4 regions of the Streptomyces sp. NPDC091287 genome follow, and region 1 is predicted to be linked to each of the others. Evidence: riboswitches for the same ligand, from Rfam matches in the RefSeq annotation. Region 1 holds a riboswitch; each other region holds the start of a gene.
What was found. A riboswitch is a leader RNA that binds a small molecule or an ion and turns the genes downstream of it on or off. The one in region 1 is predicted to bind cyclic di-AMP.
Positions count from the first base shown of each region.

Region 1 (5,451 bases):
TGGACGGGCCCCGTGCGGGCCGAGCCCGTCCACGAAGGTGGTCCAGGCCGCCGCGGAGAAGCGCAGCGGCGGCCGGCGCACGTCCTTGGAGTCGCGTACGGCGAGGAGTGCGCCGCCCAACAGGGCGGTCTCCACGCAGTTGTTCATCCCGGTCGAGCGGCTGCTGCGCCGCCACCGCGGGGTGGGCGGCGCGGTGGACGACGGTGTTGCGGCGGACAGTGCGAGACGGTCTGACATGGCGGCCCCTCAGCTGCGTCTGATCTCGGTGATGAGGTCCAGCGAGCGTTCTGGTGAGAGCGCGTGTGCCTGCAAGGAACGGAAGGCCGAGCTGTACGCGTCGAGGTCTTCTTTCCGCTCCAGGTAGAGGCTACTCGTCAAGTGGTCAAGAACGACCACATCCAGATCAGAAATGTTCGGAAAAGAGAAAATAACGAAAGGTCCGGTGAGGCCGACGTATCCGCCGACCGAGAACGGCAGCAACTGCAGTTGCACATGCGGAAGTTGGGCAACCTGGATCAGATGTTGCAGCTGGTCCCTCATCACCTGCGGCCCACCCACCTCGCGGCGGAGCACCGCCTCGTCCAGCACGGCGGTGAAGCGCAGCGGCGGACTCGCGCGCAGCACCCGCTGGCGGGTCAGCCGGACCTCGACCAGCGAGTCGAGCCGGCCGTCCGGTAAGCCGTCCAGCGAGGCGCGGGTCACGGCACGTGCGTATCCGGCGGTCTGGAGCAGCCCCGGCACCACCGAGGTCTCCAGCGTCCGGACCGTGCTGGCCTGCGACTCCAGGCTGATGAAGTCCCGGTACTGCGGCGGGATCAGCCCGCGGTAGGCATGCCACCAGCCCGAACCGCCGCCGCCCGCCGACCCCGCGAGGACTTCGAGCAGGCAACGCAACTGGGTGTCGCGCACCGCGTAGACGTCCAGCAGCCGTGACACGTCGGCGGGCGTCACCCCGCTCGCGCCCGTCTCGATGCGGCTCACCTTCGACTGGTGCCAGCCGAGCAGCCGCGCCGCGTCCCGGCTGGTCAGCCCGGAGGCGTGGCGCAGACTCCGCAGCTCCTCACCGAGCTTGCGGCGTCGGACGACGGGGCCGTGCAGCATGCCGGTCTCCTTCTGCTGTCGGGAAGGGCCGGTCCGTCACCGGGGCCGGCCCGCAGAGGGGTCAGTGTGCCGCCCGTCCACGCCGTACGGGTCCCGAATTCACCGCTTCGAGCGACAGATATATGCATATCTTGGCCGAACGTCGTTACAGGGAGCTGCATCAATGGCAATCTGGCGCGAAGCACAATCCTGGCCGGCCGCCGGTCGGCCAGGGCGGGAAAGGGACGGCGTCGCCATGGCAGACCATCAGGAAGCAACCGTCACGCTGCCGACCGATCCGGTCTCGGTCTCGTCGGCCCGCAGACATGTGGCCAGGACCCTGGCCCAATGGGGGCTGCCCGACGACACCGAGTTCGCCGACACCATCCGGCTGATCATCTCGGAGCTGGCCACCAACGCCGTCCAGCACACGTTCGGCCAGTCGCCCACCTTCACCGTGGATCTGCGCCTCGAACGCGACGAGGAGCTGTATCTCGGCGTCACGGACAGTCACCCCCGCTGGCCCCAGCGGCTGCCCGCCGCCGTCCGGCAGGACAACGGCCGGGGCATGGTCATCATTCGGGCCCTGGCCAAGGAGCGTGGCGGGCGGCTCCAGGTGACCCCGACCGCCGAGGGCGGCAAGACGGTCTGGATCGCCCTCCCCTGGGTCGTCCCGATCCAGGGCTGACCCCGGTGAGGCTCATCGCGCGGGGGCCGTGCTCCCACGGCCGAAGCCGCTGCGCAGCAGCGCGAGCAGCGTCGCCGCCGCCGCGGTCGACCGGTCGCCCCGGTGCACGACCGAGATGGTCCGGCGGAACGAGGCGGGCTCCAGCCGCCGGACCGACAGCGGGGCCGAGGACATTGAGGCGACCATCTCCGGCACCACCGCCACCCCGAGCCCCGCGCTGACCAGCGCGCACACCAGCGCGTACCCGGGCGACTCGCAGACCACCGCCGGTGTCGCCCCGGCCTCGGCGAGCGCGTTCTCGACCCCGCGCCGGGGCGGATGGGTGGGCGCGCTGCTGATCAGCGGCCGCCCCGCCAGCTCGCCGACCGGCAGCCGCCCGGTGCCCTCGGAGAGCCGGTGGCCCACCGAGGCGACCAGCACCAGCTCCTCGACCAGCAGGGGTTCGACGAGAACGCCCGCCGACGGGGGCTCGGCCGCCGCCGGTTCGTAGGCGTGGGTCAGGGCGAGATCCACCTCGCCCGCGACCACTGCGGCGATGCCGCCCGGCGGTTCGTATTCGGCGACGGCCAGCTCGACCTCCGGATGGGCCCGCCGGAACGCGCTCAGGACCGGCGGCAGCAGATGGATCCCGGCCGTCGTGAACGTCCCCACCCGCAGCCTGCCGCCCGAGAGCCCGGCCAGCTGAGCCAGCTCGTGCCGCGCCTGGTCCAGCTCGTCCAGGACTCGCCGGGCCCGGCCCGCCAGCAGCTCGCCCGCCGCCGTCAGCCGCGCCCCGCGGTGGTGGCGCACGAGCAGTGCCGCCCCGGCCTCCCGCTCCAGTTTGGCCAGCTGCTGGGAGAGCGCGGGTGCGGTGTAGCCGAGGCGGGCGGCGGCCCGGGTGATCGATCCGGCCTCCGCGACCGCCACGAGTGCCGCGAGCCGTGTCGGGTCGTACATGAAAGCGTTCCTTTAGGCAGACCCAGAAGATTGCAAATACATGCTAAAGGCTCCGCCGGTCCAAGGTGGACCCATGGACGCACAACTGATCGCCTTCACCGGGGTCGCCGCCGGAATGGTCGCACTGCCCGGCGCCGACTTCACCGTCGTCGTACGCAACGCCCTGGCCTCGCGCATCGCGGGCCTGGCCACCGCGTTCGGCGTCGCCGGAGGGCTGCTGGTGCACACCGCGCTCGCGGTCGCCGGACTCGCCGCGGTGCTGGTGACCATGCCGGTGCTCTTCCGTACCGTCCAGCTGCTCGGCGGCGCGTACGTGCTCTACCTCGGGATCAGCGCGCTGTACGCGATCCGCCGCCGGCCCTCGCAGGACAGCTCCGGCTCACCCTCCGGTACGCGGGAGGACGAGCCGGGGCGGCCCGTGACCGGGGAGTTCGGACGCGCGCTGCGTCAGGGGTTCCTGACCAACGCGCTCAACCCGAAGGCCCCGGTCCTCTTCCTCAGCCTGCTCCCGCAGTTCGTGCCCCACGGTCAGCCGCCGCTGCCCAGGACCCTGCTGCTCGCGGCCCTGGTGGTGGCGCTGGCGCTGATCTGGTTCCCGGCCGTCGCCCTGCTCGTGGACCGGCTGGGCCGGTGGCTGCGCCGCCCGCGTACCGCCCGCGCCATCGAGGGCGGCAGCGGTGTGGCGCTCACCGGTCTGGGACTGGCGCTGGTCACCGGCCCCCTGCTGCGCTGAGGGCGCGGGCGGTATGCGGGCGGCCCCGAGGAGGGGCCGGGCCGGGCCGCCCGCACGGAAAGAGCGTCCGGTCGGTGGGTCAGCGGACCCGTCCGTACCAGACGCTCTTGGACCAGATTTTGGCCAGTCTCACCACGTCCCCCGATTTGGGGGAGTGCCAGATCTTCCCGGCCCCGGCGTAGATGCCCACGTGGTAGACGCTGCGACCCGAATGGAAGAAGACGAGGTCGCCGCGTTTGCGCTGCGACTTCCCGATGTGGCGGGTCTTGTTGTACTGCTGCTGTGCCGTGCGGGGAAGCTTCTTGCCGGCCTTCTTGAACGAATAGACCGTCAGCCCCGAACAGTCGAAGCGGCTGGGACCGGCCGCTCCGTACTTGTAGGGAGCCCCCTTCTTCGACGCGGCGACCTTCAGGGCCTTCGTCGAGTGGGTGGCGGCCTCGGCATCGTTCACCAGACCGGGCGCCAGCATCGTGGACGTCACAGCCAGGGTGAGTACCGAGGCCGTACCGACCCGGGCGAACAGAGACGGGACATGAACCTGCGCAGACATGCGCAACCCTTCGTCAGCCGCCTGTGAAGGATGACCTGTCGGGTTCGGGCTGGCGAAGTTGCCCGGCCGCTGTCGCGGCTTCACCCCGAGGGCTTCCCGGTCTCCCGGGCGGCCCGTTGTGCTCGGGTCCTCCACTCCTGCCGATCCACTCCTGTCGACCAGTCATCCGGGCGGCGGCAGGACTCGGCGTCCGCCCGGACCGCCCCGCCGCGGTGGCGGGGGCTTGTCGTCCCAGGGATCTTGACTCACTCGATGCCGGAATTCCGAGCTGAAACAGCGGTTTGTGAGTCTCCTCACCACTGATCCATTCGGGTGGACAGGTCGGATTCGCGCTCGCCCGCGAGCCGGGCGCACACCCTCGTACCAGCGACGAAAGGGGGCATTTCGAGTACGGACCGCGCATCGAACGCAAGTTGAGCCGTCGCTCGGGCGGGTGATCGCCTACGCCGAACGAGCGAGACGAATCGGTCCCCCGACCGGGCGTGTCGTGCGCGGGACCGACCGGCCCGCTCCCGTAGCGCGCTTCCCGTGCGCGGGGCCGGTCAGTTCACGGGCGGCGGCACCGCGACCCGGCCCGCCCGGCGCTCCCCGTCCAGGACGCGCAGGGCCCGCGCCAGGGTGGCGGCGTGGATCCGCGACTCGCCGCGCTCGTGCATCAGGGCCAGGGCGTCGCGCAGCGCGGCCGCCCGGGAGGCCAGGGCCTGGGCGGCCCGCAGCGCGCTGTAGGTGTCGCTGCCACGGGCCGGGTTGATCCGGCCCACCTGGTCGAGCACGGCCAGATAGCAGTCGACGAACTCGCCCTCGGCCCGGGTCAGCGCGGGCAGGGGCGGGAACTGGGGTGGCTCCATCGGCGTTTCACCTCGCGTCGTACGGCGGCCGGGAGAGTCAGCGGTTCTCCATGACGTGGTCGACCAGCCCGTAGGCGAGGGCGGCCTTGGCGTCGAGGATGGTGTCGCGCTCGATGTCGGCGGTGATCTGCTCCGCGGTCCGGCCCGTGTCCCGGACCAGCATGGCCGCGAACATCTCGCGGGTGCGCACCAGTTCGCGCGCGTGGATCTCCAGGTCGGACGGCTGGCCCCGCATCGGTTCCTCCATGGCGGGCTGCTGAATGACTACCCGCGCGCCGGGCAGCGCATGTCGGCGCCCCTTCGCCCCGGCCGCCAGCAGGGCCGCCGCGTAGGAGCCCGCCTGCCCCAGACAGAAGGTCTCCACCTCGCAGGTCAGGAACCGCATCGTGTCGTAGACCGCCGCCATCGCCTGGAACGTGCCGCCGGGGGAGTTGATGTAGAGCGACAGGGGCCGGTCCGGATCGGCGTGCTCCAGATACATGAACTGGGCGATGAGGTCGCTCGCGGCGATGTCGTCGACCGGGCTCCCGAGGAAGACGATCCGCTCGGACAGCAGCTTGGAGTACGGGTCCAGCGTCCGGGTTCCGGTCGCGGTGCGCTCGGTGAACTCCGGCAG
Region 1 is NZ_JBIVUV010000020.1:90,756-96,206, forward strand. Features, by position in the region: gene ACIQRW_RS30190 (DUF397 domain-containing protein) at 1-237, opposite strand, end outside; gene ACIQRW_RS30195 (helix-turn-helix domain-containing protein) at 247-1,101, opposite strand; gene ACIQRW_RS30200 (ATP-binding protein) at 1,337-1,768, shown strand; gene ACIQRW_RS30205 (LysR family transcriptional regulator) at 1,781-2,704, opposite strand; gene ACIQRW_RS30210 (LysE family translocator) at 2,778-3,437, shown strand; gene ACIQRW_RS30215 (C40 family peptidase) at 3,517-3,987, opposite strand; cyclic di-AMP (ydaO/yuaA leader) riboswitch at 3,991-4,176, opposite strand; gene ACIQRW_RS30220 (hypothetical protein) at 4,530-4,835, opposite strand; gene ACIQRW_RS30225 (ATP-dependent Clp protease proteolytic subunit) at 4,873-5,451, opposite strand, start outside.

Region 2 (5,451 bases), on a different contig from region 1:
ACCGTCGTGACGGTGCCCGCCAGACCGACGAGGGTGCCGGCCCCCTTGAGCTCCACGGTCTGCTCGGCGAGGTCGAGCGCGGCGTCGACGTCCGCGCGGATCGCCGCGGCCCGCTCGTGGCTGGGCGGGTCCATGACGGTCCCGTCCACGACCAGATGACGCTCCGTCATCCGTACGCAGCCGATGTCCACGGACCGGGCCGCCTCCACCCGGTCCGAACCGAGGACGAACTCCGTGGAGCCGCCGCCGATGTCGACGACCAGATACGGCTTCTCCAGGTGGTCGCTGCCCGCCAGCTCCTTGGTGGCCCCGTCGAAGGAGAGCTGCGCCTCCTGGTCGCCGGTGATCACCTCGGGCTCGACGCCGAGGATGTCCCGGACCCCGGCCACGAAGTCGGCGCTGTTCTCGGCGTCGCGGGAGGCGGAGGTGGCGACGAAGCGGATCCGTGTCGCACCCAGCTCCTCGATGGCCGCCGCGTACTCGCGGCAGGCGGCGAACGTCCGCTCCAGCGCCTCGGGGGCGAGCCGGCCGGTCCTGTCCACGCCCTGGCCGAGGCGGACGATCGTCATGCGCCGGTCCAGCTCGGTGAAGGAGCCGGTGGCGGGGTCCACGTCGGCGACGAGGAGCCGGATGGAGTTCGTACCGCAGTCGACGGCGGCAACCCGGGTCATGCGTCCCGCCCCTCGGCGGCCCCGTCGCAGGGCGTGACGCAGGGGCCCTTGGCCCACCACTCGGGCAGCATCGCGATGGCCTCGTCGCCCAGCGGGTTCACCCCGGGGCCGGCGGCCAGCGAGTGGCCGACCAGGACGTGCAGGCACTTCACCCGGTCCGGCATGCCGCCCGCGCTCGGGAAGCCCTCCAGGACCTCGATGGCGTCGCGACGGGTGATGTAGTCCTCGTGCGCGGCCCGGTAGGCGTCGGCCAGCTCAGGATCGGTCTCCAGACGGGCCGTCATCTCCTTCATGACCCCGTTGGCCTCCAGCGTGCCGATCGCCGAGGCCGCCCGGGGGCAGGTCAGGTAGTACGTCGTGGGGAACGGCGTGCCGTCCTCCAGACGGGGCTGGGTCTCCACCACGTCCGGGTTGCCGCACGGGCAGCGGTGCGCGATGGCGCGCAGACCGCGCGGCGGGCGGCCGAGCTGCTGCTCGAACGCGGCGATGTCCGCGTCGGTGGGCTTGGTGGACTCGGTCTGCGGAGGGGGCGTTTCCATGCCTGCCTTGGTTCTGCTCGGAAGCTCGTAGAGGTGGACGTACGGAGGGACGTACGGGGTCGGTGTCAGTCGCGGTCGTCGTTACGGTCGGCGCTGTCCACGCCGTCCCAGAGGTTCGAGTGCCACGGCCGGTCGCTCGCGCCCGACTCGCCGCGGCGGTCCCGGGCCGCGTCGGGGTCGGCCACGGTGTAGCCGGTCTCCCCGGGGAGGACGTAGTGGAGGTGCTGGCGGGCCAGCCGCATGATGTAGGCGTCGTCCTGGAGCCGCGCCTTCTCGTCCCGCAGCTCCTCGGTGCGCCGCTCCGCCTGCTGCGAGAGCCGCTCCTGCTCGGCGATCTCGTCGCGCTGGGAGACGTACTGCCGCATCGGGTAGGCGAGCGCCACCACCAGGGAGCAGACCACCAGCGCCAGGAACGCGGCCCGGCCGGTGAGCCGGGAGCGGCGGGCCTGCCGGCGGTTCTGGGATCGGTACACGCGGGCCGCGGTCTGCTCGCCGAGCAGCCGCAGTCTGGTCGCGGTGGAGAACCGGTCGCGATCCTTCCCGGCCATGTCTCCCGCCTCCCCATCACACACGTCCGTCCCCGCACACGGTACGGGACCGGGTGCGGGGACGGGCGGAGGCTACCGTCTTGACGCTACGGGTCAGCCCTTGAAGCGCGGGAAGGCGGAACGGCCCGCGTACACCGCGGCGTCGTCGAGGATCTCCTCGATGCGCAGCAGCTGGTTGTACTTGGCGACGCGGTCCGAGCGGGCCGGGGCGCCGGTCTTGATCTGGCCGCAGTTCACGGCGACGGCGAGGTCGGCGATGGTGACGTCCTCGGTCTCGCCGGAGCGGTGCGACATCATGCACTTGAAGCCGTTGCGCTGGGCCAGCTCGACGGCGTCCAGGGTCTCGGTCAGCGAACCGATCTGGTTGACCTTCACGAGCAGGGCGTTGGCGGAGCCCTCCTCGATGCCGCGGGCCAGACGCTCGGGGTTGGTGACGAAGAGGTCGTCGCCGACGATCTGCACCTTGGCGCCGATGCGGTCGGTGATGACCTTCCAGCCGGCCCAGTCGTCCTCGTACAGCGGGTCCTCGATGGAGACCAGCGGGTACGCGGAGACGAGCTCCTCGTAGTACTCGGTCATCTCGGCGGCCGAGCGGGACTTGCCCTCGAACTCGTAGACGCCGTCCTTGTAGAACTCGGACGCGGCGACGTCGAGCGCGAGCGCGATGTCGCGGCCCGGGACGTAACCGGCCTCCTTGATGGCCTCGACGATGAGGTCCAGGGCGGCGCGGTTGGACTCCAGGTTCGGGGCGAAGCCGCCCTCGTCGCCGAGTCCGGTGGACAGGCCCTTGGTCTTGAGGACCTTCTTCAGCGTGTGGTAGACCTCCGCGCCCCAGCGCAGGGCCTCGGAGAAGGACTCCGCGCCGATCGGGGCGATCATGAACTCCTGGACGTCCACGTTGGAGTCGGCGTGCGAGCCGCCGTTCAGGATGTTCATCATCGGAACGGGCAGCAGGTGCGCGTTCGGGCCGCCGAGGTAGCGGAAGAGCGGCAGGTCGGACGCCTCGGAGGCGGCGTGCGCGACGGCCAGCGAGACGCCGAGGATGGCGTTCGCGCCGAGCGAGGCCTTGTTCTCGGTGGCGTCGAGGTCGAACATCGCCTGGTCGATGAGGCGCTGCTCGGTGGCGTCGTACCCGACGAGCTCCGGGCCGATCTGCTCGATGACGGCGAGGACGGCCTTCTCGACGCCCTTGCCCATGTAGCGGTTGGGGTCACCGTCGCGAAGCTCGATGGCCTCGAACGCACCGGTGGAGGCACCGGACGGAACAGCAGCACGGCCCGTGCTGCCGTCGTCGAGGCCAACCTCGACCTCGACCGTGGGGTTGCCCCGGGAGTCGAGGATTTCCCTGGCTACGACGACGTCGATGGACGGCACGAGGCATCTCCTTCTGGGATCTGACATTGGTTGTGCAGGGTCACTGTGGCCTTGCGGCACGAGCCTATCGGGCCCGGCCGCTCCGGTCGGCCGACCGCCCGCCTCCTGGGACGAAAAAGGACCCAAGGACCTGCATCACGGGACAAAACTCTAGAAATCTACTGAGTGGTAATAACAAGAGGTGAACGCATGCGGGCCATCGGCGCCCGCCGCTCACGAAGAACCCGGCCCGGCGCGCTGGGGGGATGAGCGCGCCGGGCCGGGAAGCCGTGCGAGGAGAAGTGCCGCCGGACGCTTCTCCTCCGGGGAGGAGAGACGGCGGTTACTTCAGGTGGAGCTGCTGACCCGGGAAGATCAGGTCCGCGTCCTTGACGATGTCGTCGTTGAGCTTGAAGAGCTTGCTCCAGCCGCCCTTGACGCCCTCCGCCTCGGCGATGGTGCTCAGGGTGTCGCCGGCCTTGACCTTGTACTCGCCGTCGCCCTTCTGGACCTTCTCGCCGGTCGGGGTGGTGACGGTCTTCTTGCTCTCGGCCTTGGGGGCCTCGCGCTGCTCGGAGCGCGTGGTGGGCTGCTCGGCCTGACGCTCGGGCTGCGCCTGCTCGGGCTTGCTCTCGCCGGAGCCCGAGCCGGTGTTCACGCCCGGGTCCACACCGTCGTTGGTGAGGCCGCCGGCGCCGGCGCAGGCCCAGGCGCCCGGGCCCTGGAGGTCGAGGAGCTTCTCGGCGGCGGCGATCTGCTGGTCCTTGGAGGCCAGGTCGGCACGGGAGGCGTACTGCGTACCGCCGGCGGCGGCCCAGCTGGACTGCGAGAACTGCAGTCCGCCGTAGTAGCCGTTGCCGGTGTTGATGGACCAGTTGCCGCCGGACTCGCACTGGGCGACGGCGTCCCAGGTCTCGACGGAGGCGGCGGAAGCGTTGGTCGCGCCCATCAGCGGGACGGCGATGGCGGCACCGGTGACACCCGCGAGGGTGGCGATACGGGTGGCCTTGGACGGGCGGCGGTGCTTGCCCTTGCTGTTCAGCAGCATGGAACGAATCTCCTCACCGACGCCTACGAGGTGAGCTGTCGGGTTCGGGCTGATGAGTTGCCCGGTCGCGCGGTGCTGCTCGCGACTTCACCCCTAGCCGGCCCCGTACGTCCTCGTCGGTTCGACGAGGCGTCCGGACCCGGCGGCTTACCTGGGTCCCCCGCTCCTGCCTACGGCGCTTACGCGTCTGTTCCCTTCGACCGACGGCAGGATTCGGCGTGACGGTCGACGGGGCCCGCGGTGCGAGCGGTTCCGACCGTAAACACAGGCAACCCCGACATTCAAAGATGGACATAGGGGGCAATCAACCCGAACTCACCTTGGTCGGCGGGGTGTTTCCGCAGGTGGGGGGCGATTCGCCCGGACCAGCCGGACGAGACGCGCCAGTTGAAGCAAAGAGACCCATGTCTCACTTACGCAAAAGTGGACATAGGTCTCTTAACTGCCTCGATTTTCGGGGTGTTTTCCCGAATTCGATCAGTTGGTGGCGGGCGCCCCGGCGGGCGTCTCGGCACCCTCCGGCGCGGCCGGGTCCGCGCTCTTGCCCGCACCCCGGTCCGCGCCCTCGCCCGCGCCACGGTCCAGGCCCAGGTCCAGGTTCTGGCCGGGCAGGATCAGGTCCGGGTCGGAGCCCAGGAGGCCCTTGTTCGTCTCGTACAGGCCGGTCCAACCGCCGGGGATCTCCTGGGCGTCGGCGATCGCCCAGAGGTTGTCCCCGGGCCGCACCGTGTAGCCGCCGGCGGTCGCCGCGCCACCGTCCCGCGCGTCGCCTTCGCCGCGCGAGGCGTGCCGACCGGACTCACGGGGGCCGTCCTGCCGGCCCGCGTCGGCCTCCTCGGGCGCGGGGGTGCCCCGGTGCTTGCCTCCCTGGCCGCCCTCACCCGTCGAGGCGTCGGGGGCGGTGGAGGGGTCCGAGGCGTCGGGGGCGTCGGAGGCGGGCGGGGCGGAGGGCGTCACCGAGGAGTCGGGAGCCTCGCTCCCCTTCTCCGCGTCACCCGTACCACCCTTGTCCGCCTCATCACCCTTCTCACCCTTGCCGGATTCACCCGGTTCGCCGGTTGCGTCCGCTTCGTCGGTCGGGGTGGAGGTCGGGTCGGCCGAGGGGTCCGCCGAGGGATCGGCGGACGGGTCGGCGGAGGGGTCCGCGGACGGCGAGGTGCCCGGGTCGACGCCCGGCAGACTGCCGTCCACCGCGAGGCCGGAGATCACCGCACAGCTGGGCCACGCCTTCGAACCCTGGTCGTCCAGGACCTTCTCGGCCACCGAGATCTGCTGCGAGCGGCTGGCGAGGT
Region 2 is NZ_JBIVUV010000008.1:284,523-289,973, reverse strand. Features, by position in the region: gene ACIQRW_RS16275 (exopolyphosphatase) at 1-671, opposite strand, end outside; gene ACIQRW_RS16270 (DUF501 domain-containing protein) at 668-1,210, opposite strand; gene ACIQRW_RS16265 (septum formation initiator family protein) at 1,276-1,758, opposite strand; gene eno (phosphopyruvate hydratase) at 1,852-3,159, opposite strand; gene ACIQRW_RS16255 (transglycosylase family protein) at 3,455-4,159, opposite strand; cyclic di-AMP (ydaO/yuaA leader) riboswitch at 4,165-4,296, opposite strand; gene ACIQRW_RS16250 (transglycosylase family protein) at 4,637-5,451, opposite strand, start outside.
Region 2: linked by a shared signal. The riboswitch ahead of ACIQRW_RS16255 (transglycosylase family protein) and the one ahead of ACIQRW_RS30215 (C40 family peptidase) in region 1 are both predicted to bind cyclic di-AMP.

Region 3 (5,451 bases), on a different contig from region 1:
GCCGTCGGCGCTCTCCTCCATGCGGGCCCGGGGCATGGCCCGCGACCTGGCCCGCCACTGGCAGCCGGACCGGACGCGGGGCCGGGCGGCGGCCCGCGCGGTCGCGGAGTACGAGTCGTTCGCGACCTCCCTGGCGGGGCTGCGCCGCCGGGCCCGCCACGGCGCGGTGGGCCCGGACTTCGGCGCGCGGGAGCGGGAGTTGCTGCACCACCTCTGGCAGCGCCGGGAGTTCGCGGCCCCGGCCCTCACCCAGGCGGCCCGCCTGACGGCCCGCCCGGGCGCCCACCGCGGCCACCCCATGCCGACGCCGTACGCAAACGGGTACGGGTACGGGCACAGCCCCGGACACCCGCCCGGATACGGGCAGCCGCACGGGCACACACCGGGATACGGCCCCGCCGCCTACCCGCCGCCCCACCCGTACGGCAGCGCACCACCCAGCCACCGCCGCCCGCCGAGGTAGCCACAGCCACTGCGTCGACGTCGGCGTCGGCGACCGCGAACGGTGGCGGCGGCCCGCTCCGTCAGGCCGACGCCTCGGTGAGCAGGGCGAGTTCGCCGTCGGTCAGCCGCAGGTCGGCGACCGCGACGAGGGCGGGAAGCTGTTCGACCGTACGGGCGGAGGCGATCGGGGCGGCGACGGTCGGCTGTGCGGCGAGCCAGGCGAGGGCGACCGTGGCGATCTCGGCCTCCCGTTCCCCGGCGACCCGGTCCAGAGCGGCCAGCACCCTGCGGCCCTGCTCCGACTCCAGGTGGCCGCCCGCCTTCGCGGAGCGGGCGCTCTCCACGGTCGTACCGGGGCGGTACTTGCCGGTGAGGAAGCCGGAGGCGAGCGCGTAGTACGGGACGGCGGCGAGGCCGGCGCGGGCCGCGGTGTCCTGGAGGTCGCCCTCGTAGGTGTCGCGGGAGACCAGGTTGTAGTGCGGCTGGAGCGCGACGTACCGGGCGAGGCCCTCGCGCTCGGAGAAGTCGAGGGAGGCCCGCAGGCGCTCGGGGCTGATGTTGGAGGCGGCGATGTGCCGCACCTTGCCGTCCTTCACCAGCTGGTCGAGGGCGGTGATGATCTCCTCGACCGGGACGGTCTCGTCGTCGAAGTGCGTGTAGTAGAGGTCGATGTGGTCGGTGCCGAGGCGGCGCAGCGAGGCCTCGGCCGCGCCCTTGACGGTGCCGGCGGCCAGGCCCCGGTGTTCGGGGTGCGCGCCGGCCTTGGTGGCCACGACGATGTCGGACCGGTTGGAGCGGGAGGCGAGCCACTTGCCGATGACGGTCTCCGACTCACCGCCCTCGTTGCCCTCGACCCAGGCGGAGTACGCGTCGGCGGTGTCGATGAAGTTGCCGCCGGCCGCGACGTACGCGTCCAGGACGGCGAAGGACTGGTCCTCGTCCGCCGTCCAGCCGAAGACGTTGCCGCCGAGGGCGAGGGGGAAGACCTGGAGGTCGGAGGTGCCGAGAGTGCGCGGAGAAGTCATGTGGAGGTTCAACGGGCCGGGGCGGGGACGGTATTCCGCCGCCCGCCGGACCGTACCGTCCCCGGACAGACCGGCAGCCCTGACGTCGGGGGGTGTGCGTCAGGGCTGCCGGGGTTGCGGGGCGGCGACGAAGGACGTCAGCCGCGGGGCCGGGAGGTCAGACGTTCAGGCCCTTGCTGTTCAGCCAGGCCATCGGGTCCATCGCGGAACCGCCCGCGGTGCGGACCTCCAGGTGGAGGTGGACTCCGGTGACGTTGCCGCTGTCGCCCATGCGGCCGATGGTCTGGCCGGTGGTGACCTTCTGGCCGACGGAGACCTCGATCGAGGACTGGTGGGCGTACCAGATCTCCGTGCCGTCCTCGAGTTCGAGGACCGTGCGGTAGCCGTACGAACCGGAGTAGCCGGCCGACGTGATCGTGCCGCTGTGCACGGCCTTGAGCGGCGCACCGGCCGACCCGGCGAAGTCGAGACCGGTGTGCTGGCCCGAGGACCAGAGCGCGCCGGACTGACCGTAGGTCGAGGTGATCGTGTACGAGAAGGTGGGGAGGGAGAAGCTGGCGGCGAGCTTGGCGAGCCGCTCGGCCTCCTTCTTCTTCTTCGCCGCTTCCTCCGCCGCCTTCTTCTTCGCGGCGGCTGCGGCCTCGGCCTCGTCCTGCTGCTTCTTGGCCTCGGCGGCGGCGGTCTCGGCCGCTGCCTTCTCGGCGGCGGCCTTGGCCTCGGCGTCGGCGCTGGCCTGCTGCTGCTCGGCCTGCTGGAGGATCCGGGCGCGCAGCGCCTCGCCCGCGTCGGTGCCCTGCTCGGCCTCGGCGGTGGTGAGGCCGGCGGTGGTGAGCGGCGCGGACGCGGCGACCGGGGCGGGCGCAGCCTCGTCGGACATCAAAGACCCGACGCCGGGAAGGGACTTGGCGTCGGGGAGGTTGTCCACGATGGAATCGGGAAGAGAGATGGAGACCGGCGCCTTGTCCTGCGCGGTGGCCATACCGCCCGCACCGACGGCCGCTATGACGCCGACCCCGAGGACGGTGGAGCTACGGGCCAGACCACGCTGCTTGGCGACGCGGTGCTTGCCGCGCACGGGACGGATGGACTCCGCGGTGGGGTTCCATTCCTCCCAGGTGCGCTCCTCGCCACCGAAGGTGTCGGCACCGAAGGTGTCGGCACTGAAGGGTGACGGGGCCTCAGGGGCAGGCTTGTTGGACGCCACGTGGGCGCACTCCTTTCCTTCCTTCTCGCCTACCGGGTTAGCTGACGGGTTCGGAGCAGGAAGGTCTCCTACGGGCCCCTCCGTCTCTCACGAGACGCAGGCGTCCGATTCACCCCATGTAGGTGGTTCCCCGGTTCCCTTGCGGAATTCGGCGCTCGCGCGCGGCGCCGTCTCTGACGACGACTGTGACGACCGCGCTGCGTTATCGAACGTTAATAGACAGACGGGCTCTATTCCAAGCTGTTCCTGTTGATCATTAACGAACACGGTGGGGATGTACGGGTCACAAGCGGGCGGAATCGGGCGACTTGACCGCGGCTCGGCCACACCACTTCTTCTGACGGTGTGTCAAATGTTATGCGGAGTGGTGCTCTTCGATCACGCACCGTGTCACCGCCCTGTCGTCGTCCCGCCGACGCCTCGCCGATGCCCCGTCATCGCCCCGTCATCGCCCGGTCATCGCCCGGCGTCGTCGCCCCGGCCCACGATCTTCACCGTCGTCCGGCGCACGGGCTGCCCCTCCGCCGGCCGGCCGACCGCGATGAGCGCCATGTCGTCCGTGGTCCGCCCGCCGGTGTGCAGCCGTACGTCGTCCGTCAGCGCCGACAACAGCTCCTCCGGGCCCGGGAAGATCCGGCCGCGCAGCCGGGCCGCCGGATCGTAGAAGACCCCGTTCGGGTCCCGGGCCTCGGACAGGCCGTCCGTGAAGGCGAGGAGCGTCGCCCCGGCGGGCATCGCCCACTCGTCGGACCGGTCCGGCCACACCCCCAGGTCCATCCCCAGCGGCATGGCGGGCACCGAGGGGGCCAGCACCTCCAGGGCACCGTCGGCGTGCAGCAGGATCGGCTCGGGGTGACCGCGGTTGACGAGGCGCAACGAGGCCGAACCTGGCGGGATCTCGGCCAGCACGGCGGTGATGAACCCCTCCATGGCGTCCAGCCCGTACCGCCGCGTCCCCTCCCGGGCCAGCGCCCGCTCCAGCCGCTGCGCGACACCCTCCAGCGAACGCTCCTGCTCGGCCGCCTCCCGGAACGCCCCGATGATCACCGCCACCGCCTCGACGGCGTCCAGCCCCTTGCCGCGTACGTCGCCGACAACCAGACGTACGCCGTACGGAGTGTCCGCGACCGCGAACAGGTCGCCGCCCACGAACTCGTCCGCCTGCGCCGCCTCGTACCGCGCGGCCACCTGGAGTCCGCCGATCCGCTCGGCCGGGGTCGGCAGCACGGCCCGCATGGCGGTCTCCGCGATGACCCGGGCCGAGGCCAGTTGTTCGTTGCCGCGCCGCACGACGCCGTTGATGACGAGGGCCAGCACCGAGCCCGTGAGCACGGTGATCATCTCGATGACCGGGACCACCTGGGTGGACGTCCCGTCGGAGAGCCGCATCGCGGTGACGGAGAGGACCGCGGCGATCCCCGTGCGGACGGTCCGGGACTTGGAGAAGAACGGCGCGGCGATCAGCGGGGCCGCGACGAACAAGGGGACCGCGGTGAAATTGGGCGGAGCCAGCGAGTCGAACAGCAGCCCGCCGAGGATCAGCAGAGCGGGCAGCATCCGGACGAACCGCCCGGTGCGCCGCCCGTCGGACGTCAGCTGGCCCTCCCGGGACCCGAACACCACCCGGCCCACGGCGTCGAAACTCCCCACCGTGCCGCTGCGCCGCTCGTCGGCCATCCCCACCTGTGCACTCCTGCCCGGTCCACCCACGGCTGCGGACGGTACCGCGCCCCGCCCAGGCTTCCCGGAGCCGCGCCGAGCGGCTACTCCGCATCGGCCGAATAGGGGGAAGGCGGACGGCGGTCCGGCCTTCCATGGTCAGTCGGAGAGCCGGTGTTCCGCGTATACCGTCAGTGCGTCCCGTACGAAGGCGGCGGTGCCGTCCCCGTAGCGATCGTAGTTCTTTCCGAAGCGGGGATCGGCGACATACATCTCGCCGAGCCCGATCACGTACGAACGGCTGGGCGCCTTGGCCGAGGACAGCCACGCACAGTGCCGCCGCGCGAGGTCCTGCGCCTCGGCCCCGTCGGCGGCGAGCCCCGCCTCCCTGGCCCGGCCCCAGGCGCGCGCGATGGCCTCGTGCTCGTCCTGGAACGCCTTCTTCTGCTCATCCCCGAGCGAACGCCACCAGCGGTCGCCCTCCTCGTAAGCGTCCCGGCCCCAGCGCTCGGTGACCTCCTGCTCGTGGGCGGTGTGGTCGAAGCCGTCGAACACTTCATCGGCCATGAGTTCCATCCCCTCCTGCGTCTTGTGGAGAGTGGTCCGCACCGAGGCGATCTGCCGCCCGATGCGCGCCTGCTCCTGTTCGAGCAGCCGCAGATGCGCCCGCAGCGCCACCGCCGTGTCCCGCTGCCCCGCGAGCACATCCTTGATGGCGGGCAGCGAAAGACCGAGCTCCCGCAGCAGCAAAATGCGCTGCAGCCGGACGAGGGCGTCCTGGTCGTAGTAGCGGTAGCCGTTGCTCCCGATCCGGCTCGGCGCGAGGAGACCGAGGTCCCCGTAGTGCCGGAGCGTGCGGCTCGTGGTGCCGGCCTGTCTGGCGATTTCCTGAATGGACCACTCCATGCCGGAAACGCTAGATCTTTACGCTGCGTCAAGGTCAAGCCGCACCATCACGGCTCGGGAAACGGTCTGGGAAACGACTCGGGCCCGGCACGCTGTGCGTGCCGGGCCCGGGTCTTCAGTAGCGGGGACAGGATTTGAACCTGCGACCTCTGGGTTATGAGCCCAGCGAGCTACCGAGCTGCTCCACCCCGCGTCGGTAAACACAACTCTACG
Region 3 is NZ_JBIVUV010000026.1:97,799-103,249, reverse strand. Features, by position in the region: gene ACIQRW_RS34675 (PrsW family intramembrane metalloprotease) at 1-463, shown strand, start outside; gene ACIQRW_RS34670 (aldo/keto reductase) at 525-1,469, opposite strand; gene ACIQRW_RS34665 (M23 family metallopeptidase) at 1,627-2,673, opposite strand; cyclic di-AMP (ydaO/yuaA leader) riboswitch at 2,685-2,837, opposite strand; gene ACIQRW_RS34660 (PP2C family protein-serine/threonine phosphatase) at 3,130-4,350, opposite strand; gene ACIQRW_RS34655 (MerR family transcriptional regulator) at 4,492-5,238, opposite strand; tRNA gene ACIQRW_RS34650 (tRNA-Met) at 5,358-5,431, opposite strand.
Region 3: linked by a shared signal. The riboswitch ahead of ACIQRW_RS34665 (M23 family metallopeptidase) and the one ahead of ACIQRW_RS30215 (C40 family peptidase) in region 1 are both predicted to bind cyclic di-AMP.

Region 4 (5,451 bases), on a different contig from region 1:
TGGCGGCCGGAGGAGCTGTATCTCTATCCGCTGTACGTCCGCCCGCTCACCGGTCTGCACCGCCTGGGCGCGGCGGCCGGCGGCGAGGCGGAGGCCCTGGAGCAGGCCGCCTGGGACGAACAGCGGCTGCGGCTGTACGCGGTGGGGCGGGACCATCTGCTGGCGCACGGCTACGAGCAGGTGTCGATGCGGATGTTCCGGCGGACCGATGCCCCGCGGGAGCAGGAGGGTCCCGAGGACTACGCCTGCCAGACCGACGGCATGATCGGCCTCGGCTGCGGTGCCCGTTCGTACACGGCGGCCCTGCACTACTCCTTCGACTACGCGGTGGACATGCGGGAGATCCGGTCGATCATCGACCGGTTCACCGCCGCCGAGGACTTCTCCCGGGCCGAGGTCGGCCGGTACGTCGACGCGGACGAGGCGCGACGGAGGCATCTGCTGCAGTCGCTGCTCCAGGCGGCGGGGCTGCCGGTGGCGGACTACCGGGCACGGTTCGGTACGGATCCGGGCGCGGATTTCCCGGCCGAGCTGGCGGGGTTCGCGGCCCGTGGCTGGCTGGACGTGTCGGCGCCGGACGGTCTGCTGAGGCTGTCCCCGTCGGGCCTCGCCCACTCCGACGCGCTGGGTCCCGCGCTGTTCTCCCCCGGGGTACGGGCCGCGATGGCCGCGTACGAGCGGAAGTGACGGGGCCGTGGACCTGACGATTCTCTACCGGGGCCCGCTCGCCTCCTGCGACTACGACTGTCCGTACTGCCCGTTCGGCAAGCGGCGGGACAGCCGCGCGCAGCTCACGGCGGACCGGGAGGCGCTGGAGCGGTTCACCCGCTGGGCCGCGGAGCGGACCGGTGACCGGCTGTCCGTGCTGTTCACCCCGTGGGGCGAAGGCCTGGTCCGCTCCTGGTACCGGCGGGCGCTGACCGATCTTTCGCGGCTGCCGCACATCAGACGCGTCGCGATCCAGACGAACCTGAGCTGCCGCACCGACTGGCTGGCGGACGCGGATCCGGAGCGGATCGCGCTCTGGTGCACGTACCACCCGGGGCAGACGCCGTACGAGCGGTTCCTGGGCAAGTGCCGGGAGCTGTCCGCGAAGGGGATCCGTTACAGCGTGGGCGTGGTGGGGTTCGACGAGCACCTCGACGAGGCTCGGCGGCTGCGGGCGGCGCTGCCGGAGGAGGTCTATCTCTGGGTGAACGCCGCCGAGGGGCACATCTACACCGACGAGGAGGCGGCGCGGTGGACGGAGCTGGATCCGCTGTTCCCCTACAGCCGTGATCCGCACCGTTCGGCGGGGCTGCCCTGCCGGACGGGCGAGTCGGTGATCTCGGTGGACGGCGACGGCACGGTGCGGCGCTGTCACTTCGTCAAGGCGGAGCTGGGCAATCTCTACGACGGCAGCTACCGCCGGGCGCTCGGCCCGCGGGCCTGTCCGCTCGCCGTGTGCGACTGCCACATCGGCTATGTACATCTGGAGTCGCTGCCGCTGTACGACGTGTTCGCGGGCGGTGTCCTGGAGCGGATACCGGCAGGACACCCTCCGGGCGCGGGCGCGCCGTCGGACGGGCTCGTGGCACCGGGCCCGTCCCGGCGTGCGCTTCCTCTGCTGGAGCCCTGACCGGTCCTAGAGCGGCAGAAGGTCCGGGCGTTTCGCCTCGACGTGGTCGCCGGAGGACTCTCCGCGCAGCCGTCGGCCGATCCAGGGCACGAGGTATTCGCGGGCCCACTGGATGTTGTCGCGCCGTGCGTCGAAGGGGCTGCGCTGGGCCTGCGGCGGCCAGGGCTGGTCGGGGTCGGCGGGCACCTCGTGGCCGAGGACCTGGGCGGCGCGCAGCGCCACGCGGGTGTGGCCCTCGGGCGAGAGGTGCAGCCGGTCGTTGTCCCACGCGCGCCGGTCCTGCACGGAACGCAGCGACCACAGGTCCAGCACGGGGCAGCGGTAGCGGTCGGCGATGGCCCGCAGGTGGACGTTGTACGTGGCGATCTTGCCGCGCATGTGGCGCAGCACCGGCACGCCCCGGGTGTCGAAGCCGGTGGTGACCATGACGGTGCCGACGGCGTTGCTCAGGTCGGCGACCGCCCGCTCGAAGCGCTCGGCGAGATCGTCGGGGTCCGTGCCGGGCCGGATGATGTCGTTGCCGCCCGCGCAGAAGCTGACCAGGTCGGGGGCCAGTTCCTTGGCGCGCGGGATCTGCTCCTCGACGATCTGGTCGAGGAGACGTCCTCGTACGGCGAGATTGGCGTAGCGGAAGTCCCCGTGCGGGAAGTCCTCGGGGCCGGTCGCCCCGTCGGGGGCCGGGAGCCGGTCGGCGAGGAGCACCGCGAAGCGGTCTGCCCAGCCGAGGTAGGTCCCGTCGGGGCCGGGGTCGCCGACGCCCTCGGTGAAACTGTCGCCAATCGCCGCGTACGACCCGATGGTGTGCTGCTGGTTGTTTCTCGAATCGTCTGCCACAAGCACTTATCCTGCATCGTGCGATGTGACCTACGCGACCGTAATACGGGGTTGACGGGTGGTGAGATAGACCACCCGGTCAGTTTTTGGTAAAGCCGGAATAAGTGGAGGGGCGGTGCGCCGCCGCGCACCGCCCCTCGATCACTTCTCGCCGCGTCCGGTCGGACGGAGACGTCAGACGGAGACGCCGTGCTGACGCAGGTACGCGATCGGGTCGATGTCCGAGCCGTAGCTCGGGCCGGTGCGGACCTCGAAGTGCAGGTGCGGGCCGGTGGAGTTGCCGGTGGAGCCGGAGAGGCCGATCTGCTGGCCGCCGGTGACGGTCTGGCCGACGGAGACGTCGAGCGAGGACTGGTGGGCGTACTGGGAGTACATGCCGTCCTCGTGCTGGATGACGACCTCGTTGCCGTACGAGCCGCTGTTGCCGGCCGAGACCACGGTGCCCGGGCCGATGGCGAGCACGGGGGTGCCGGAGGCGGCCTGGAAGTCCGAGCCGGTGTGGTAGCCGCTGGACCAGCTGGCGCCGGAAGCCCGGTACTGGGTGGTGACGTTGGCGCTGGCCAGCGGGGCGGACCAGCCGGAGCCGGTGGCCTCGGAGGAGCCGGTCCCCGACGGGCTGCCGGAGCCCTCGGAGTCATCGGCGGAGACGGTGTCCGCCTTCGGGGCCTCCTTCGGCGCGGCCTTCGGCGCCGGTGCGGCCTTCTTCGGGGCGGCCTCGGGAGCCGCGGACTTCTCGGCCGGGGCGGAGCCCTTGGCGCCGAGGGTCAGCTTCATGCCCGGGTGGATCAGGCTGGGGTTCTCGCCGACGGTGGAGCGGTTGTCCTGGTACAGCTTCTCCCACCCGCCCTTGAGCTGGTGCTCGGCCGCGATCTTCGCCAGGTAGTCGCCGGAGACGACGGCGTACGTCTTCGGGGCGGCCTTCGACGCGGCGGGGGCGGTGGCCGGGGCGGTGTGCGCGGCGGCGACCGAGGCGGCGGCGGGCTTCGCGGCCGGAGCGGCCTGGTCCGCCGCGCTCGCGACGGTGGCGCCGATGAGCGGGAGGGCGAGTGCGGCGCCGCCGGTCCCTGCGACGAGGACGCCGCGGGAGATCGGGCCGGACTTCGGACGACGGTGCTTACCCTTTGCGGGCATGGGAAGTTCCTCTCCGGCGCCTGCGAGGTGAGCTGTCGGGTTCGGGCTGGAGATGCCCGGTCGCGTTGCGGCGACTTCACCCCGAGCCGGTCCGGATCGCTCCGGATCGGCGGCTTACCTGGTTCCCCCGCTCCTGCCACGCGTGAGTGGGTGGGTGCGAATTCCGGGCGGCGGCAGGATTAGGCGGTCCGTCCGGATTGCGGCGACCGTAAGCGAGCAAGGACGAGCAGAACAAGCCATCGGTTGCGCACCGGAATCATCGATTCGATATCGCCCCGGATTTCCCGTCACACTCCGTGGATTACGGATCTTGGATTTCCGTACGGGCAATGGGAATACTCCGGGGCACGCTCGCCACGGACGGTCACGGATATGATCCCGCTCACCTCCGAAATCCCATCTCCCCCATTAGCGGGGCATGTTCTGCGAAATGCACCAATACGGACACGCGGTCGGCTTCACCCCTGACGCCCGGTCAGGCCGACCCCCTCGGCACCCCGCACCGGGGTGCGCGACCGTGATGATTTTCCGTCGAATCGATGTCGTATCGTCACGGGAGCGCCCTCGCCGGCGAGCCGCGCCGACGCCAGAGATCCCAGGAGCCACCGTGACGCAACAGGTGCCGCAGGTCCCGCCGACAGAGACCGTGCTGACCGGAGTCCGTAACTTCCGCGACGTGGGCGGGCTCCCCACCGCGGACGGCCGGCGCACCGCTTTCGGGCGGCTCTACCGGAGCGGCCACCTGGCGCACGCCACGGCCGAGGACGCGGCCTTCCTCGGCGGGCTCGGGCTGCACACGATCTTCGACTTCCGCCACTCCGCCGACCACCGGCTCGACGGATACGACATCGAGTTGACCGGTGTCCGTAATGTCAGCATTCCGCTCTCGGACCCGGCCGACGGCGCGGAGTTCTGGCGGCTGGTGAGCGACGGGAACATCGAGCAGTTGCGCTCGGTCCTCGCGAACGGCAAGGGCGTCGACCGCATGATCCGGATGTACCGCGCGACGATTCTGGACCGCACCGCCGAGCACAGCCGGGTGCTGCATTCCCTGGCCGAGGACAGCGTCCCCGCCCTGATGCACTGCGCGGCGGGCAAGGACCGGGCCGGTCTCTCGATCGCGGTCGCCCTGCTGGCGGTCGGCGTCGAGCCGGAGGCGATCGAGGAGGACTACCTCAAGTCCAACGATCCCCACCGCCGCTACGCCGTGAAGCGCTCCGACGCGTCCGACACCGGCATGTCGCCCGAGGTGCTGGAGCTGCTGGACCCCCTCTTCGGGGCGCGGCCCGCCTACCTCGCGGCGGCCTTCACGACCATCGAGGAGCACTGGGGAACGACGGATCGCTACCTGTCGGAGGGGCTGAAGGTCTCCCCCGGGACCCGGGAGCGGCTGCGCGAGCGCCTGCTCGACCAGGGCTGACCCGGACGGGAAGCGATCCGTCCGGGACGGGCGGTCGTCCGACCGCCGTCACTTGCTCCCGGCCACCACGAAGAGCAGGTAGAGGAAGCCCGCGATGACGTGGCCCGCCACCAGATAGGCGAAGAGCCGGATGATGACGCCGCGCGGCATCCGCTTCTCCTGCGGGTCCTCGTTCTCGCGGCGGCCGGGGCCCAGCGGGTCGTAGTGCTCGGAATCGGACATGACGGTCCTCTCTGTCGGCCTCGCGGCCGGTGGAGCGAAGGATGCAGCCGGCGGGACGGCCGGTCAGCGCGCGTGGAGGGCGTTGCCGAGGCACAGCTCGGCGGCGGGGCTCTGGAGCAGGGAGTGGACGAAGAGCAGCTCCGCGCCGCAGCGGTCGATGGCCGCGATCCGGTGCGGGGTGAGCGAGTCGAAGTGAGCGCTGTCGCCGGGTTCGAGGTCGTGGACG
Region 4 is NZ_JBIVUV010000001.1:280,221-285,671, reverse strand. Features, by position in the region: gene ACIQRW_RS01180 (STM4012 family radical SAM protein) at 1-687, shown strand, start outside; gene ACIQRW_RS01175 (STM4011 family radical SAM protein) at 695-1,618, shown strand; gene ACIQRW_RS01170 (SGNH/GDSL hydrolase family protein) at 1,625-2,452, opposite strand; gene ACIQRW_RS01165 (peptidoglycan DD-metalloendopeptidase family protein) at 2,627-3,583, opposite strand; cyclic di-AMP (ydaO/yuaA leader) riboswitch at 3,586-3,746, opposite strand; gene ACIQRW_RS01160 (tyrosine-protein phosphatase) at 4,191-5,003, shown strand; gene ACIQRW_RS01155 (DUF6126 family protein) at 5,052-5,225, opposite strand; gene ACIQRW_RS01150 (helix-turn-helix domain-containing protein) at 5,289-5,451, opposite strand, start outside.
Region 4: linked by a shared signal. The riboswitch ahead of ACIQRW_RS01165 (peptidoglycan DD-metalloendopeptidase family protein) and the one ahead of ACIQRW_RS30215 (C40 family peptidase) in region 1 are both predicted to bind cyclic di-AMP.